Regions from separate parts of the Mesorhizobium sp. B2-4-18 genome, predicted to be linked through region 3. Evidence: predicted binding sites of a transcription regulator. Region 3 holds the regulator's gene; each other region holds the start of a gene.
What was found. The regulator LexA, encoded in region 3, represses DNA repair genes until DNA is damaged. The targets are predictions, from matches to a motif close to TGTTCNNNNTGTGTTCNG.
Positions count from the first base shown of each region.

Region 1 (5,401 bases), on a different contig from region 3:
CGGCTTGCCGTCGAAGGCGGCCGCGTGGCTGGCCGGCGCCAGGGTGAGCTTTCCCTGCGCGAACTGCCTGTCGTCGGCCAGTTCCGGCGCCGCCGGACGGGCGCGGCGCAGGATGACGTTGACACGGGCGACGAGTTCGCGCGGGCTGAACGGTTTGGTGACATAGTCGTCGCCACCCATTTCGAGCCCGAGGATGCGGTCGATCTCCTCGTCGCGCGCGGACAGGAACAACACCGGCACGTCTGATGTGTGACGCAGCCGCCGGCAGACCTCCAGCCCGTCCATCTCCGGCATGCCGATGTCGAGCACGACAAGGTCGGGTGTGCTTCGTTCGATTGCCTGCAGGGCGGCGGCGCCATCGGAGACGGCAGCCGTTTTCATGCCGGCCTTTTCCAGCGCGAAGCAGATCACTTCGCGGATATGCGGGTCATCGTCGGCGACGAGGATGTGATGCGGCATGGATTAGCGATCCGGCACGGGTTCCGCGGCGCTGGGAACAATAGGCCGCCTGTTGTCGAGATAGCGAAGCAGGCGCCAGTCGCGGAAGCTCCAGCTTCGCCAGTTTTCCTGCAGGCCGCGATACCAGCCTTCATCGACACCGCGCAACCTTGCCAGTTCGCCGACGGCACCGGCATTGGCCGTCCCGCGCTGAGGATCGAAGAAGCGATCGAGCGCTGGAAACGCGTCCGGCCCGAGCGATCGGAGATACCAGGCGTCGAGCGGGATGCCTTGGCCGCTCATTTCGAGGGAATTGTCGACATTGTAGGTGGCGATCATGGCTGCGAAGTTGATGAAACAGCAGGCATAAAGCGTTAGGGATAACGTCAGAAGATTGGCGGAGAGCAGCCATTCACTGGATTTTCCGAGCGCGATACGGGCGACGATCAGCGCAAGGCCGGCCGCCACCAGTCCCATCCAGACGAAAGCGGCGACGCGCCAGTAGGTCAGCGCATAGATGCCGACATAGAGGTCGAGCCGCAGGATCGACGAGACGACCAGCATGATGTTCTGCGCCACCCAGGCATAGACCAGCCGACGGATGAGCGGGTCGGCCGATGTTTCGCTGCCGGGCCTCAGCGCCGCAAGGACAAAGCCGGCGGCCAGCAGCGCGGTGACGATCAAGGGATAGGCGCCGCGATGCGCGTAGGCGGCGTAGCTCAAACCATCGGGAAGCGCGACCCCGCCCCACAGATAGGTGGCGTCGAGTCCGCTCTGCAGCGCAAACAGAATGTTGAAGACGATCAACGCGCGCAGGATGGCGGCCTTGCCGAAGACGATGTCCTCGACGGCGTGCCTGTCGGCCGCTGGCTGGGCATCGGCAGGAGGGTGATTTGGCCTGGCGATGCGGCGCTGAAAGCGCGGCAGGCGTGGCCGCAGAAAGGCCCAGACGCCGGCAAGCACGAATAGCCAGAAGGCAATCCGCGTCAGCTGGATCAGGTCGAGCAGCTTGAAGACGTCGATCAGCGACAGCCAGTCTTCGATGACCGGATTGGCGGCACCGAAAAGGGCGACGAAGACCGCGCCCAGCGTCAGCGGCATTACCCAGACCGCGATTGCCGCCAGCCTTATGCGATGTCCGCCGAACCGCCGCGCCGCTCTTCGCCATTGGAGAAAATCGCCGAGGAACCGGACCGGTGCCGCCAGTCCGAACAGCACGATCTGGCCGGCAATGCGCGGCGTGCGGTGTCGCAGCCGGCCGCTCAGCGAAAGCGCGAACGCCACCAGCGCGGCAAGCGCGACCGAGACGGACAAGGGACTGACAGTCTCGGCCAGCGGCAACAGCGCGACAAGCAAGGCGGCCGACTTGAGCCACACCTTGCCGTCGCTGAAGGCGGCGGGATGCACGGCAACCATCGCGGCGGCAATCAGGATGGCGAACAGCGGAACCGTGATGCCGGCGGGCTGGCCGTAGAACAGGAAATCGGCGAGCGCGACCAGCAGCACGGCGACGCCGAAGCGGCTGCAATAGCTTGGCGCGGCGCGGAAGAAAGAGGTCACGGCCTGATCTTCCTGATGGCGTTCCTTCGCCATGGCGATGGGCTCTTGCGGACAAATGGGATGGGAGTTGCAGCGGTGTTGGCGCGTTGCGGGTCGACCAGCCACCAGCCTTCGCTGCGCAGCCGGTAAGGCAGACGGGGTTTTGCTCGCTTGTGCATGCCGCCTGTCTCGCAGGCCTGCAGGAAAGCGATGCGGCGGATCGGAGGAGGTTTTCGGCAGGCGCGTGCAGTTTTCGTGCAGGGCCGGCGGCTTGCCTCGCCCGGCCGCAACCGGCATAGATCTGGCATGACCGAAACCTACCGCCCGCGCCGCTCCGTGCTCTATGTCCCGGCCTCCAACGACAAGGCGCTGGCCAAGATCGCGCAGCTTGCCTGCGACGCCGTCATCATCGACCTCGAGGACGCCGTCGCCCCCGCCGACAAGATCGCCGCGCGCGAAAAACTGGCCGGCATTTTCGCCAACCGCCCTGATGCCAATGGCCGGCGACGCGAGATGGTGGTACGCGTCAATGCGCTGTCCAGCGAATGGGGCACTGACGATCTTGCGGCCGTGGCCAAGGCGGAGCCGGACGGCATCCTGCTGCCGAAGGTCGACACGCCGCGTGACGTGCTCGAAGTCGGCGATGTGCTGGACGATAATTTTGCCCCGGACAGCGTGAAACTATGGGCGATGATCGAGACGCCCAAGGCCATGCTCAACATCGGCGCCATCGCCGAACTCGGCCGCGACCCCGCCTCACGCCTGGATTGTTTCATCGCCGGAACGAATGACCTGATCAAGGATACCGGCGTGCTGGCGACGCCGGATCGCGCCTACCTGCTGCCATGGCTGATGCAGATGCTGCTGGCGGCACGCGCCGGCGGGATCGACATGCTCGATGGGGTGTTCAACGAGTTCCGCGACCCGGATGCGTTCGCGCGTGAGTGCACGCAGGCAGCCGCCATGGGCTTCGACGGCAAGACGCTGATCCATCCATCGCAGGTCGAGGCGGCCAACCGTGCCTTCGCTCCGTCGGCGCAGGCGCTGGCCGAGGCGCGCGCGGTGAAGGATGCCTTCGCGCTTGCGCAAAACAGTGGCAAGGGCGTCATCGCGCTGAATGGCAGGATGGTCGAGCGGTTGCACTTGGCGCAGGCCGAGAAACTTCTGGCGAAAGCGGCCGCCATCGGCGCATGATATTCGCCGATTTGGGATACACGACAGGAATTGAACGATGAAACTCTACCGCTTTCTCACCGCCCCGGACGACGCCAGCTTCTGCCATAAGGTGACGGCGGCGCTGAACAAGGGCTGGCACCTGTTCGGCTCGCCGACCTACGCCTACGACAAGAAGACCAAGACCATGCGCTGCGGCCAGGCCGTGGTGAAGGATGTCGATGGCCAGGAATACGGGCCGGATACGAAGCTCAGCGACTGGTAGGGAAACGCCGAGGGCTACTCCGCCGCCTCTTCGATCTTCTCCATATCATCGTCCGACAGGCCGAAATGGTGGCCGATCTCGTGGATCAGCACGTGGGTGACGATGTCGCCCAGCGTTTCCTCGTTTTCGGCCCAGTAGTCGAGCATGGCGCGGCGGTAGAGCGTGATGCGGTTCGGGCCTTCGCCGGTTTGCGGATTCCAGCGTTCGGCGATGCCGCGCCCCTCGAACAGGCCGAGCAGGTCGAACGGCGTTTCCAGCGACAGGTCGTCCATGATCTCGTCGGTCGGGAATTCGGCGATCTGGATGACGATCTCGCCGGTCAGCTTGCGAAAATCCTCCGGCAGGTGGGCGTAGGCCTCCAGGGCAAGGAACTCCAATTCCTCCATCGAGGGCGCAAGTTCACCATGCCAGGTGCGGGTCTTGTAGATGCGGGCCATGCTTTGTCCTTTGATCCCGGCATATAGGCGTTCGCGCTGGTCGAGGCAAATGACGCCTGTACGCCGGTGTCGCGCAAGAAGAGGAATAAATTCCTTGATGAGTCTGCTTGACTCTTCCGATCCCCTCTGGAATCTATAGGAACATAACAGGAACAATCGTGAGTGGAAGCTGACCGTCATGGCGATGACCGCCGTGGCGCGGGAGACTGTTTTTGCCCTGCGCCGCCAGATCGCGAAGATCGAGGGAACACTGCCCGAGCGCCTGCAGGCGCCGGCTGGCGCGCCCCTTGCTGACGCCGGCAGCGATCTGACGATCGTCCGGCGCGGGCTTGCCGCCGCCTTGCCGGATGCTTTCCTGCCCATCGGCATCGAGCGGCTCGATGCCGCGCTCAGCGGCGGCCTGCCGAAAGCCGCCCTGACCGAAATCCATGGCCTGGAAACCCGCGATGCGGGCGCCGTCGCCGGTTTCGCTCTGTCGATCGTCAGCCTGATCCTCAGCCAGGCGCAGGGGCTGCCCATCCTGTGGATCGGGACATCGGAAATTTTCCATGAGGCCGGCTTTCCCTATGCCAGGGGGCTGCATGCCTCGTTCGGCATCGAGCCCCAGCAATTGCTGTTTTCCGAGACGCCCAGGCTTGTCGATGCGCTGTGGATCGCCGAGGAGGCGGCCCGCATGACCGCGCTTGCCGCCGTCATCCTGGAGATCCGCGGCAATCCGCAGCGGCTGGACCTGACCGCGACACGCCGCCTGCATGCGCGGGCGCAAGGTGCCGGCCGGCCGGTGTTCCTGCTGCGGCAGGCGGCCGAGCCCGAACCGACGGCGGCGCCTGTTCGTCTGATTGTCGCTTCGGCGCCGGCCGTGCCGCGCGAAACAGTCGCCGGGCCGCTCGCCGGCTCGATCGGCCACCCGGCCTTCACCATCAGCATCGGCAAGAGCCGCACGGCCCTGCCTGGACAATTCACACTGGAGTGGAACCCCGATGAACGCAGATTCGATGAAAGAAGGGGCGAGGAAAGAAGCAGGGCAAGCAACGAATGGGCAGAGAATCCTGTCCCTGTGGTTTCCCTATCTCGCGACCGAAAGGATCCTGCGGCAGCGTCTGGGGAAATCCTGGCGTTCCCGGCCGCCGGATCATCCGCAGCCATCTCATCCACCGCTCGTGATCAGCCATCGCCAGGGCAACGCGCAGCGCATCTCGGCCCTCGACGCGCGGGCTGAGGCGCTGCACCTGAAACGCGACATGGGGATTGCCGACGCGCGCGCCATGCATCCGTCGATCGACATCGTCGAAGCCGATCCGGAGGCCGACCGGCGCCTGCTCGAGGGCCTTGCCGACTGGTGCGACCGCTACACGCCGCTGGTGGCGCTAGACGGCATTGACGGCCTGTTCCTCGACGTCACCGGCTGCACCCATCTGTTCGGCGGCGAACGCGCCATGCTGGACGAAATCCTGTCGCGCTTCTTCCAGCAGGGTTTCGACGTCCGCGCCGGGCTTGCCGGCACGCCCGGGGCGGCCTGGGCGGCGGCCCGCTTTTGCGGCGACCGCAT
Region 1 is NZ_VFUW01000003.1:481,242-486,642, reverse strand. Features, by position in the region: gene FJ527_RS09545 (response regulator transcription factor) at 1-459, opposite strand, end outside; gene FJ527_RS09540 (DUF4173 domain-containing protein) at 463-1,998, opposite strand; gene FJ527_RS09535 (CoA ester lyase) at 2,284-3,171, shown strand; gene FJ527_RS09530 (DUF1737 domain-containing protein) at 3,209-3,415, shown strand; gene FJ527_RS09525 (metallopeptidase family protein) at 3,430-3,852, opposite strand; gene FJ527_RS09520 (hypothetical protein) at 4,031-5,071, shown strand; gene FJ527_RS09515 (DUF6504 family protein) at 5,013-5,401, shown strand, end outside.
Region 1: a site for LexA is predicted at 3,990-4,007, ahead of FJ527_RS09525 (metallopeptidase family protein). Genes of this name have one in related genera too.

Region 2 (5,401 bases), on a different contig from region 3:
CAAGCTGCGCGACGAAGCCCAGCAACTGCTCGGCCAATACAAGAAGAAGCGCAAGGAAGCCGAGCAGGAGGCCGCCGACATTGTAGCGGCCGCCAAGCGTGAGGCCGAACTGCTGGCTGCCGACGCCCACAAGAAGACCGAGGACTACGTTGCCAGGCGCACCGCGCTTGCCGAGCAGAAGATCGGCCAAGCCGAGCGTGACGCGGTTGCCGAAGTGCGGGCCAGTGCCGTCGATATAGCCGTCGAGGCGGCACGCGCATTGCTCGCCGCCAAGGTTGACGCTAAGGCCGGAGCCGACCTGTTCAGGTCCGCGCTGCAGGATGTGAAGGCCAAGCTGAACTGAGCGTTCTTCAGTCGCTGACACGAAGCCGCTCGGGCAACCTGGCGGCTTTTTTGTTTGGGAGAAAGCGGCGCGTCAAAGCGGCCAATCTCCGCCCTCGTGGGGAAGATGGAATTGCCACTGCCGTCGCCCTACTCCAGCCCGGCCAAGCTCTCTTCCTCAACCACTTCAGTCCCGCCCAGCCGGAACGGCGCAAACGAAGTGCGATGCAGCCGAGCCACTGGCCCATGCGCCTCGATCGCCGTGCGGTGCCGGACCGTGGCGTAGCCCATATGGACTTCGAAGCCGTAGCGGTCGTGATGGTTGCCGCAGCCGCGCATCATGCGGTCGCGCATGACCTTGGCGACGATCGAGGCGGCGGCGATCGATTGGGAGCGCTGGTCGCCCTTGATCAGCGCACGCCCCTCGCAGGGCAATCCCGGCGGCACGTCGCGCCCATCCGCGAGCGCGAGCTTAGCCTGCACCGGCAGCCCGACCAGTGCGCGGCGCATCGCTTCGAGGCTCGCCTTGAGGATGTTGCTGCCATCGATGCCCTCGGCGCTGATCGACGCCATCGAGACGCCGAGAGCGGAGCCGATGATGTGCAGGAACAGCGCTTCGCGCTGCAGGTGGCTAAGCCGCTTGGAATCGTCGAGACCCTCGGGAATATTGGCGGGGTCGAGCACCACTGCCGCCGCGACCACGGGACCCGCGAGCGGGCCGCGGCCGGCTTCGTCCATCCCCGCGACCGGCCACAAACCATCGGCCATCGCCTTCGTCTCGAAGGAGAAATCGGGTTTCTCGACGATTTCGAAGAGAGGCGGAGAATCAGAACGCGCGCGAGCCATGTTGCGGCGAGGTTCGCATCGGCTCCGATTCTCCGCAAGTCCCTCCGGGTCGGGTGGGGCGCCGGACCGGGAGGGCACCGTCTGCAGGCCGGGGCAGGCCGGACGGGATTTCTTTGCCACGGCGGCAATGAACAGCCGAGGCGATTTTCGGTTCAGAGCAGCATCAACTGCTCCTGGTCCTTGCCGGCAGCGACGAACTGGTCGGTCCGCAGCGTACGCCGCTCGGCATTGAGGCCGAGCCGCTTGGCGGTGATTTCGAAGCGCCGGCCGATCTGCCAGGCATAGGGTCCGGCGCCCTTCATGCGCTTGCCCCATTCCGAATCGTAGTCCTTGCCGTCGCGCATCGAACGGACCAGCGACATGACGTGGCGGTAGCGGTCGGGATAGTGGCGCAGCAGCCAATCCTTGAAGATCGGGCTGACCTCCAGCGGCAGGCGCAGCACCACGTAGCCAGCCTCGCGCGCCCCGGCATGGTGCGCCGAGTCGAGGATGCGTTCCATCTCCTGGTCGGTCAGGCCCGGAATGATCGGCGCCACCATCACCGAAGCGGGGATACCGGCATCCGAAAGCTGCCTGATCGCCTCCAGCCGCTTGGTCGGCGTCGATGCCCGAGGTTCCATCGTCCTGGCCAGCATGCGGTCAAGCGTCGTCACCGACAGCGCCACCTTGGCCAAGCCCCGCTCCGCCATGCGCGACAGAATGTCGATGTCGCGCACGACCAGGGCTGACTTGGTGACGATGCCGACCGGGTGGCCGCGCGCCTCCAGCACTTCGAGGATTTCGCGCATGATCCGGTACTGCTTCTCGATCGGCTGGTAGGGATCGGTGTTGGTGCCGATGGCGATGGTGCGCGGCTGGTAGCCATCCTTTGACAATTCCTTGTCGAGCAGGCGTGCCGCGTCGGGCTTGGCGAACAGCTTGGATTCGAAGTCCAGGCCCGGCGACAGGCCCATGAACGAGTGTGTCGGCCGCGCGAAGCAATAGACGCAACCGTGCTCGCAGCCGCGATAGGGATTGATCGACCGGTCGAAGGAGATGTCGGGCGATTCGTTGCGGGTGATGATGGTGCGCGGCTTTTCCACCTGCACCTCGGTCTTGAAGGGAGGAAGTTCCTCCAGCGAACTCCAGCCATCGTCGAAGACATGCCGGCTGACAGGTTCGAACCGGCCGGACGGATTGATGCCTGCCGACCGGCCGCGGTTGCGGTCCGGACGGACTCGCATGCCGCTCTGCTCGATCATCGCGTTGGCCATTTCGGCTCGTCCTGCTCCGAAGGCTGCAATGTCGGCGCGCATGATCGGTTCCATCTTCGCCCGCTCCCAAGGACTGTCCATGTTCTGTCGAATCGCTCTGCTCATGAAATTATTCCTATTTTATCGATGAGAACAAATCAAGAACTTTCTATGGTGCGCCGCAAAAACTGGCACCGATCAACGCTTTCCGCTATTCGGCTAACCATGCTCAGTGTTCTGATTGAAACGCACAATGACGAGGAGGGGCTCGCCCGTACGCTGGGGACGCTGATTGGCGGCGCGGTCGAGGGCGTGGTGCGTGAGGTTGTCGTCTGCGACACGGGCTCCAGTGACCAGACCCATCGCGTCGCCGAGCATGCCGGCTGCCACTATGTGGGGAGCGGGGGCATCGCCGCCGGCATCCGCCAGGCCAAGGGTGACTGGCTGCTGTTTCTCGAACCGGGTGCGAGGCTGGTGGAGGGCTGGATCGACGCCGTCGTCGCCCATACGGCCAGGCAGACAATAGCGGCCCGGTTCTCGCAGGCGCGGGGCAGCCGTCCACCGTTCCTGGCCCGGGTCTTTTCGGCAAACCGCGCGCTCGCCGACGGACTGGTGATCAGCAAGCGACAGGCGGCATCGCTGTCCAAGAATGCCGGCAGCGCCGAGGCCTTAGCGCGCGGGCTGGCGACCAGACGGCTCGACGCCGAAATCTGGCCAGCGCAGCCGAAGCAGCAGCACCGCTCTGGGGGGTGATTTTTGCAACGGCTCTGCGTGGCGTTGCTTACGACGCCGATTTGCCGCGCCGCAGATGTTCGTCCAGGCGCGGCATGATCTCGACGAAGTTACAGGGCATGTGCCGGTAATCGAGCTGTGGCTCGAGGATGCTGTCCCAGGCGTCCTTGCAGGCGCCGGGCGATCCCGGCAGCACGAAGACGAAGGTGGCGTTGACGACACCGCCGGTCGCCCGGCTCTGGATAGTCGAGGTGCCGATCTTGTCATAGGAAATGCGATGGAACACTTCCGAAAATCCGTCCATGCGCTTTTCGAAGATCGGCTCCAGCGCCTCGGGCGTCACATCGCGTCCGGTAAAACCGGTACCGCCAGTGGTGATCACGACGTCGATGGCCTTGTCCCGCGACCACGCCAGAACGGCGTCGCGGATTTTTTCGCGGTCGTCGGTGACGATATCGCGGGCGGCCAGGATGTGGCCGGCCTTGGTAATGCGATCGGCCAGTGTCTGGCCAGATTTGTCGTCGGCCAGGCTGCGTGTGTCGGAAACAGTCAGCACCGCGATGCGCACCGGAATGAAGGCACGGCTCTCGTCAATTCTGGCCATCTCGCCCAGCCTCCGACGCCATGCTGCGCGTTGCCGCGACGAACCAGTCGGGCTGGCGGTCGCGGATCTCGGCCGCCGCGCGCTTGGCGACATTGCCGGTCTCGAACAGGCCGAAGCACGTCGCGCCCGATCCGGACATTCGTGAAAAGCCCGATCCGGCCTTATCAAGCCATGAAAGCGCCCTGCCTATGGCGGGCTGCATCGCAAGGGCTGGCCGCTCAAGATCGTTGCGGGTGATTTCCAGCCAGTTGCGCAGGCTGTGAAAATCGATGCTGCGCGGCAGCGGCGGCAGCGGCTCATTATCGCGACGGGAGAGTGCGGCGAAGATTTCCGTCGTCGAGACCGGCACGCCCGGGTTGACCAGCACGAGACCCAGTGCTGAAAAATCCGGCACCATCGACAGTTCCTCACCGATGCCGCGCGCGACCAGCGGCTTTGCCGCCAGGCACATCGGCACATCGGCGCCAAGCGAAAGACCGATCCGCGCCAGTTCGGCGCTATCGAGCTCCAGCCCCCAGCTCTCGGTCAGCCCGCGCAGCACGGCCGCCGCGTCGCTCGACCCTCCGCCCACGCCGGATGCGACCGGAAGGTTCTTTTCGAGCCTGATGCTTACCGGCGGCGTGCTCCGAACGCCGGCGGCCTGCCGCAGGGCGTCGCGGCCCTTCAGCACAAGATTGCCGCCATCGAGCGGTACGTCCGCCGCATAGCGGCCGGACACGCTGAACTCATCGGCGTCGGCCGGCGCGATCTCGATCCTGTCGCCAAAGCGCGTGAACACAGCCAGGCTTTCGATGAGATGATAGCCGTCGGCGCGCCTGCCGGTGACGTGCAAAGCTAGATTTATCTTGGCGGGTGCGGCCCATGTCCGGACACGCTGACCCGATTCCGCAGTCTCGATTGCGAGTGAAATGAGGGTCAGTCCTTGGCCAGCCGGTATTCGCCGGTCTGCGGATCCTTGACCAGCGTTCCCATCGCGCCGTTGGCCGCCTGTTTTTCGGTGCGCCGCACCTTGGCCGTCACGCGTTCAGCCTCGCGCACGAAGGTGCGGTAACCGAAATAGGCGGCGACGCCGACGACGGCGAAAAAAATGAGCTGCGGCATGTCAAACTCCTACCACGCTGGGCCGGTAAGACCGGCCGGTCGGGTCTTTCGGGCAACCATGCTAGACGCTTTCATGGCTTTTTCAAAGCCCGAAGCGCGCCCACGATGCGCGCTCTTCCGCCGCATTGATGACGCCGCTGGCGGCAGCCGCCGCGATATCGGGCGCCGAAAAGCCCTTGCTCGAGCCGAACAGGCCAAAGCGGCCGAACAAACCGCGCGGCGCCGCCACCAGCCTGAGCTGGGTCTTCGGCCCGAAGCGGGTCTTCAGCACCGTGCGCATGTCGCCCAGCGCATCGACGAGGCCGAGCTCCAGGCCTCGCTTGCCGGTCCAGAACAGCCCGGTGAACAGGTCCGGATCGTCCGCCAGCTTCGTACCGCGGCGCTCCTTGACCAGATCGATGAAGGTCTCGTGCACTTCGAGCTGCAGCACCTTGAGCCGCTCGACGTCTTCCTTCTTCTCGGGCTTGAACGGATCGAGCACCGCCTTGTTCTGGCCGGCGGTGTGGACACGGCGCTCGATGCCGATCTTCTTCATCAGTTCCGGGAAACCGAACGAGGCCGACAC
Region 2 is NZ_VFUW01000005.1:83,920-89,320, reverse strand. Features, by position in the region: gene FJ527_RS13760 (F0F1 ATP synthase subunit B) at 1-343, shown strand, start outside; gene FJ527_RS13755 (ribonuclease HII) at 472-1,167, opposite strand; gene FJ527_RS13750 (PA0069 family radical SAM protein) at 1,320-2,474, opposite strand; gene FJ527_RS13745 (glycosyltransferase) at 2,625-3,152, shown strand; gene moaB (molybdenum cofactor biosynthesis protein B) at 3,181-3,735, opposite strand; gene FJ527_RS13735 (4-(cytidine 5'-diphospho)-2-C-methyl-D-erythritol kinase) at 3,722-4,633, opposite strand; gene FJ527_RS13730 (membrane protein) at 4,651-4,836, opposite strand; gene FJ527_RS13725 (S49 family peptidase) at 4,919-5,401, opposite strand, start outside.
Region 2: a site for LexA is predicted at 2,549-2,566, ahead of FJ527_RS13750 (PA0069 family radical SAM protein). Genes of this name have one in related genera too.

Region 3 (5,401 bases):
ACTCTCCGGTGGCCAAGGACAGGCTGAGACCGTCCAGCGCGACCTTCTCGTCGGCCTGGCCCTTGTAGAACACTTTGCGCGCGGATCGAATCTCGAGCATCGTTTCTCCCTGACCTCGGGATGACGGCGCCGACGCCGTCACCCCGGCAGTTCCGATGTTAGTCGACGATGCAGCCGCAATCGGCCATTGAAGCCGGTATCTCGATGCCGAACGCGGCCATCGCCTTGCGCGAGATCGTTGCCATGTGGTCCTTGTAGGCCGGGCGCGACGGCGCGATCGTCTTGGGATCCTTGCCCTTGAGGATCTCGGCGGCGATGTTGCCGGCGTTGACGCCGACCTGCGTGTAATTGACCGCGAAGCTCGCCGGCACGGTACCGTTACGGACCGCACTGTCATCGGAGTTGACGACCGGGATACCGGCCTGGCGGGCGGCCGCGGAGACAGCGGCGATCGCCGGCTGGATCAGGTTCGAGGCCGGGCCGTAGACCACGTCGGCCTTGCCGGCGAGCGAAGCGATGCGTTGCTGGATGTCATTGACGTTGTCTATGCCGACCTCCACCACCTCGAAGCCCGCGGCCGGTGCCGCCGCCTTGATCTTTTCGACCAAGGCAACGTCATTGGCCTCACCGGGATTATAAGGCACGCCGAAGCGCTTGGCGTTCGGCAGCAGCTTCTTGGTGAAGGCCATCACCGCGGCGACGTCCTGCAGATCGCTGGCGCCGGTCATGCCTTCGTCTCCGGCGTCCCATGACGGCACCAGCTTGGCCGCCACCGGATCGGTGACCGCGGCAAAAACGATCGGAATGCCGGAACCGGCGAGCGCTTTCTTGGCGATCTGTGAGACCGGCGTGGTGATGGTGTAGATCAGCTTGGGCTGCTCGGCCTGCAGCTTGGCGATCATCTGCGGCACCAGCGACGCATCGAAATTGGTGTGGCTCTCCGTGTAGACGACGTCCTTGCCCTCGACGAAGCCGTTATCCGTCAGCGCCTTCTTGAAGCCGGCTATGGCGGCGTTCAATTGCGGATGCTCGCCGAAATTGGCAATGCCGATACGGATCTGATCGGCCGCGGCACTGCCGGCACTGACCATCAATGCGCCTGCCAGGGCCAAGCCCGACAACCAAGCGGATTTCGACTTCAACATCATTTCCTCCCAGATTTGATCAGGGCCGCTTGGAAACGCGGCTACTACGGCGATCATGGTGAGTCCGCTGGTCTGTGTCAAACATTATATATAATTGTTGCTGTGACGCACTATCATATATACTTTTCGCCAGACGACGGATTGATCACCATGCTGAATGAAACGAGTTCCACAAAAACGGAAGCCGCCTATCAGCTGTTGCGGCGCGACATCCTGACCACGCGCCTCATGCCCGGCGCCCCGCTCAAACTGAGTGCGCTGCGCGGCACCTATGGCGTCGGCTGGACACCGTTGCGCGAAGCCCTGTCGCGGCTCGAGGCCGAACGCCTGGTCACCGCGATCAGCAATCGTGGTTTTGCCGTGGCTCCGGTGTCGCGGGCCGAGCTGGAGGATCTGGCACGCGCCAGGATGGTGGTCGAGATACCCCTGTTCCTCGAATCGATGGAAAAAGGCGGCAGGGAGTGGGAGGATGCCGTGGTCACCGCCCACTACCGGCTCTCGCGTTGCAAGACGGCGGTCGACGATCCCTCGGACGCGGCCGTCGACAGATGGGACGAGAACCACGAGGCTTTCCATGCGGCGCTGCTGAGCGCCGCCACATGCGACTGGCTGTTGCGGTTCCGCTCGACGATCTCGGATCAGCTGCGCCGGCATCATCGCTTTCTTGGTCTGGCGCCGACACTGCGGGCCGCGGCCGGCCTCAAGGATGGCTATGAAGAGGCAATCGAAGCGCTGCGCGAAGCGATTGCGATCGAACACCATACCGCGATCATGGAAGCGGCGCTCGACCGTGACATCGAGCGGGCCAAGGCGCTGATGACGGCGCATATCGGCTACACACTGCACGTCTATGTCCACAGCGAAGACAGCGGCGCCACCAGATACGCCGCTCGCGCCGGCAGCTTGAAGGCGGGTTCGGGATAACTTCAGCGCTTCCGCGACCCCTATTCGAACGCGCTGGCCGGAGTGCGCCGAACGCCCGGATCCATGGCCGCCCGAAGCTACCAATCGTTGGCATTTTGGTTTCGTTTCGTTCCGCGAATAATGGCTCCGCGAATTATACGTCCCCCCGAGGAGAAACCTTCCAACTAACTGATGCCAAAGCCTCGTCGGCGGATGGGCCACAGGCCATTAACCAAAACGATTTCAATGCGCCTGCCGATGGCGGAAAGGGCTGGTTGCTGCCCGCCGTCGCGGGCAAAAAACTTCAGACCCCTTAACAAATTCATTAAACTTTAAACGGTTGCAGAACACAACTGGAACAGATAGTGTTTGTTCTGGGTTTGTTTTTTCGATTCTGGTTCAACCTTTCGTTCAATGTCTTGGGGGCCGCCATGCTGACACGCAAGCAACATGAACTGCTGATGTTCATCCACGAACGGCTCAAGGAAAGCGGGATACCGCCTTCCTTCGACGAGATGAAGGAAGCACTCGATCTTGCCTCCAAGTCGGGGATCCATCGCCTGATCACGGCCCTGGAGGAGCGCGGCTTCATTCGCCGGCTACCCAATCGGGCGCGCGCGCTGGAAGTGCTGCGGCTGCCGGACTCGATCGCGCCGGGCCTCAATGCGGCAAAGAAGTTCTCGCCAAGCGTCATCCAAGGCAGCCTTGGCCAAGGCAGTCTCGGACGCCAGATCAGGCCGGCCGCTGCGCCTTCGCGCCTGCCCGCGGCCGGCAACGACGACGACGCGGTTTCAGCCGTGTCCATCCCGGTCATGGGCCGTATCGCCGCCGGTGTGCCGATCGATGCCATCCAGCATCAGACGCATTCGATCTCGGTGCCGCCGGACATGATCATGGGCGGCGAGCACTATGCGTTGGAGGTCAAGGGCGACTCGATGATCGAGGCTGGTATCTTCGATGGAGACACGGTCATTATCCGCAATGCCGACACGGCAAGCCCGGGCGAAATTATCGTGGCACTGGTCGACGAAGAGGAAGCGACACTGAAGCGGTTCCGCCGCAAAGGCGCTTCGATCGCGCTCGAGGCCGCCAATCCAGCCTACGAAACGCGCATTTTCGGGCCGGACAGGGTCAAGGTACAAGGCAAGCTGGTCGGGTTGATCAGGCGCTACTGAACCGGCTTGTTATCGGGCTTGTCGGGTTTTTTGTACGGCGGCAGCCCCCTCGCCTCGCGTGAGAATTTTCGCTGTTCGTGCCAGGGCCGGTATGGTCCGTCGACGGCAAATGCGATCGCGGCCCGGGTCGTGGCCGACTGGGGATTGAAGAAGACGGCAGCGCTTCCCTTGCGGGCGAGCTGCCGTTTGGTGACGACGAGAACCAGTGGATTGTGGCAGGCGTCATAGGCGGTTGCGTCATTGACGATGATCAGGTCGGCGAAAGCGCAGGCTTTCCAGGTGGTCTTGCGGTCCTCGACATAGGCAATGATCGCGCCGGAAGGGTGCCTGGCAAGGCACAGGCCTTCGCGGCAGTAGAAGGGCGATCCCGGCGGCAGGTCGGTGGGACTGGCAACATCGAATTGCCTGTCTGTCGTGTCGAACATTTCCGGTTTGACGATTGTTTCGGAGATCAGGGCGCGCTTCCAGTTGTCGGTTGCGAATTCGTTCGGACGTTCCCGGTTGACGGCCAGTTCGCCATTGCCGATCGGCAGCGCGACCAGCCGCGCATCTTCCGAGATCAGCACATCGGGCGCGCGTGTGTGCGACACAGTCAACAGGCCGGCAAGCGCGAATGGCAGCGCCGCGAGCCGCAGCCATGTCGTCGCCATCGTCGCGATTGCCAGCGCGACGGTGACCAGCAGCACGGATTGCTGCGAAATCAGCCCGACTCCATCGACCGGAGAGCGCTCCGATATCCACGCCGACACGGCGATCATTGCTGTCAGGCCCTTGCCCATGAGGTAGAGAGCCGGCCAATCCAATCCGAATGGCATCAACAGCGCGCTGGCGACGGCCAGGAACATCACGACCGACACGATAGGCATCACGGCCAGATTGGCGAACAGGCTGAGCGGCGATACCCGCTGGAAATGCCAGATGGCAAACAGTGCCGTGGCGCTGCCGGCGATAATGGACGTCATGGCCAATCCTCCTGTCGCCAGCAGGAATTTTCGCGTCAGGAACCCCGCCAGGGATCGCTTTGGCGGCGGTGGCCGCGTCTTTCCCGCATGGTGATCGGCCCAGCCGGCATAAGCGCCAACCAGGGCCGCGGTCGCGGCGAACGACATCTGAAAGCTCGGGCCGACGACCTCGTGAGGCGAGACCAGGATGACGGCGATCGCCGAGATCGCCAGATTGCGCATGGTCAGGGCAGCGCGATCGAAGAAGACGGCAATCAGCATCACCGCCAGCATGATGAAGCTGCGTTCGGCGGCAACGACGACACCGGAAATGATGAGATAGGCCGCGATCGAGAACAGTGCGGCGGCGGCCGCGTATTTCTTCACCGGCCGGCGCGCGGAAAAGTCTGGAAACAGCGCGAAGGCACCACGCAGCAGACCCATGATGGTGCCGGCCACAAGCGCCATATGCAGTCCCGAAATAGAGATGATGTGATAGATGCCGGTACGCCGCATCGCTTCATTGATTTCATCGGGTATGCCGGCGCGCACGCCGACGATCAGCGCCGCCGCGATCTCGCCTTCAGCGCCGCCGACGCTGCCCCTGATGTGGTCGGCGATGGCTTCGCGGGCATTTTCGATGCCTGAAAAAAAGCGAGCCGATAGCGGCATCTCACCGTCGTCGGCGGAAACAACCGTCGGATTGCCGAGAAAGAAGCCGCTGCCGCCGATGCCGGCGAAATAGCTGTCGAAAGAGAAGTCGTAGCTGTCCGGCCGCACCGGGCCGGTCGGCGGCAACAGTTTGGCGTAGCCTGTGATGAGCGAGCCGGCGGTCATTCCCGGTGGTATCTTGCGTGCGGAAAGCCGGACCCTTTCCGGTGCATAGCGCAGTTTCGGCCGGGCGGTCGAAATCACGTCCATGGTCAGCCGGATGCGGCCGCTCTCCATCTCTTCGAGCGAGACCACGCGGCCGGTCAGTTGGGTGGAGATTTCCGAACCCAGCATCCGGGTTCCGGCTCGCCATGTTTCGACCTTCGCCGCGAGCAGGCCCAGCGCGCACAACAGCACTGCCATGAAACACAGATGGGTTTTCGACCAGGAGCGCGAGACGAAGGCACAGACCGCCATCAGCACCACGACCGCGACGGGTTTTGCAAAGTCGGGCTCGGATGCCAGCGAGAAATAGGCGATCGCCCCAACGGCCAGACAGACCGGCACCAGCAGGAACGCGATGCCC
Region 3 is NZ_VFUW01000017.1:34,117-39,517, forward strand. Features, by position in the region: gene FJ527_RS27985 (ABC transporter ATP-binding protein) at 1-100, opposite strand, end outside; gene FJ527_RS27990 (ABC transporter substrate-binding protein) at 159-1,145, opposite strand; gene FJ527_RS27995 (GntR family transcriptional regulator) at 1,296-2,069, shown strand; gene lexA (transcriptional repressor LexA) at 2,480-3,223, shown strand; gene FJ527_RS28005 (ComEC/Rec2 family competence protein) at 3,217-5,401, opposite strand, start outside.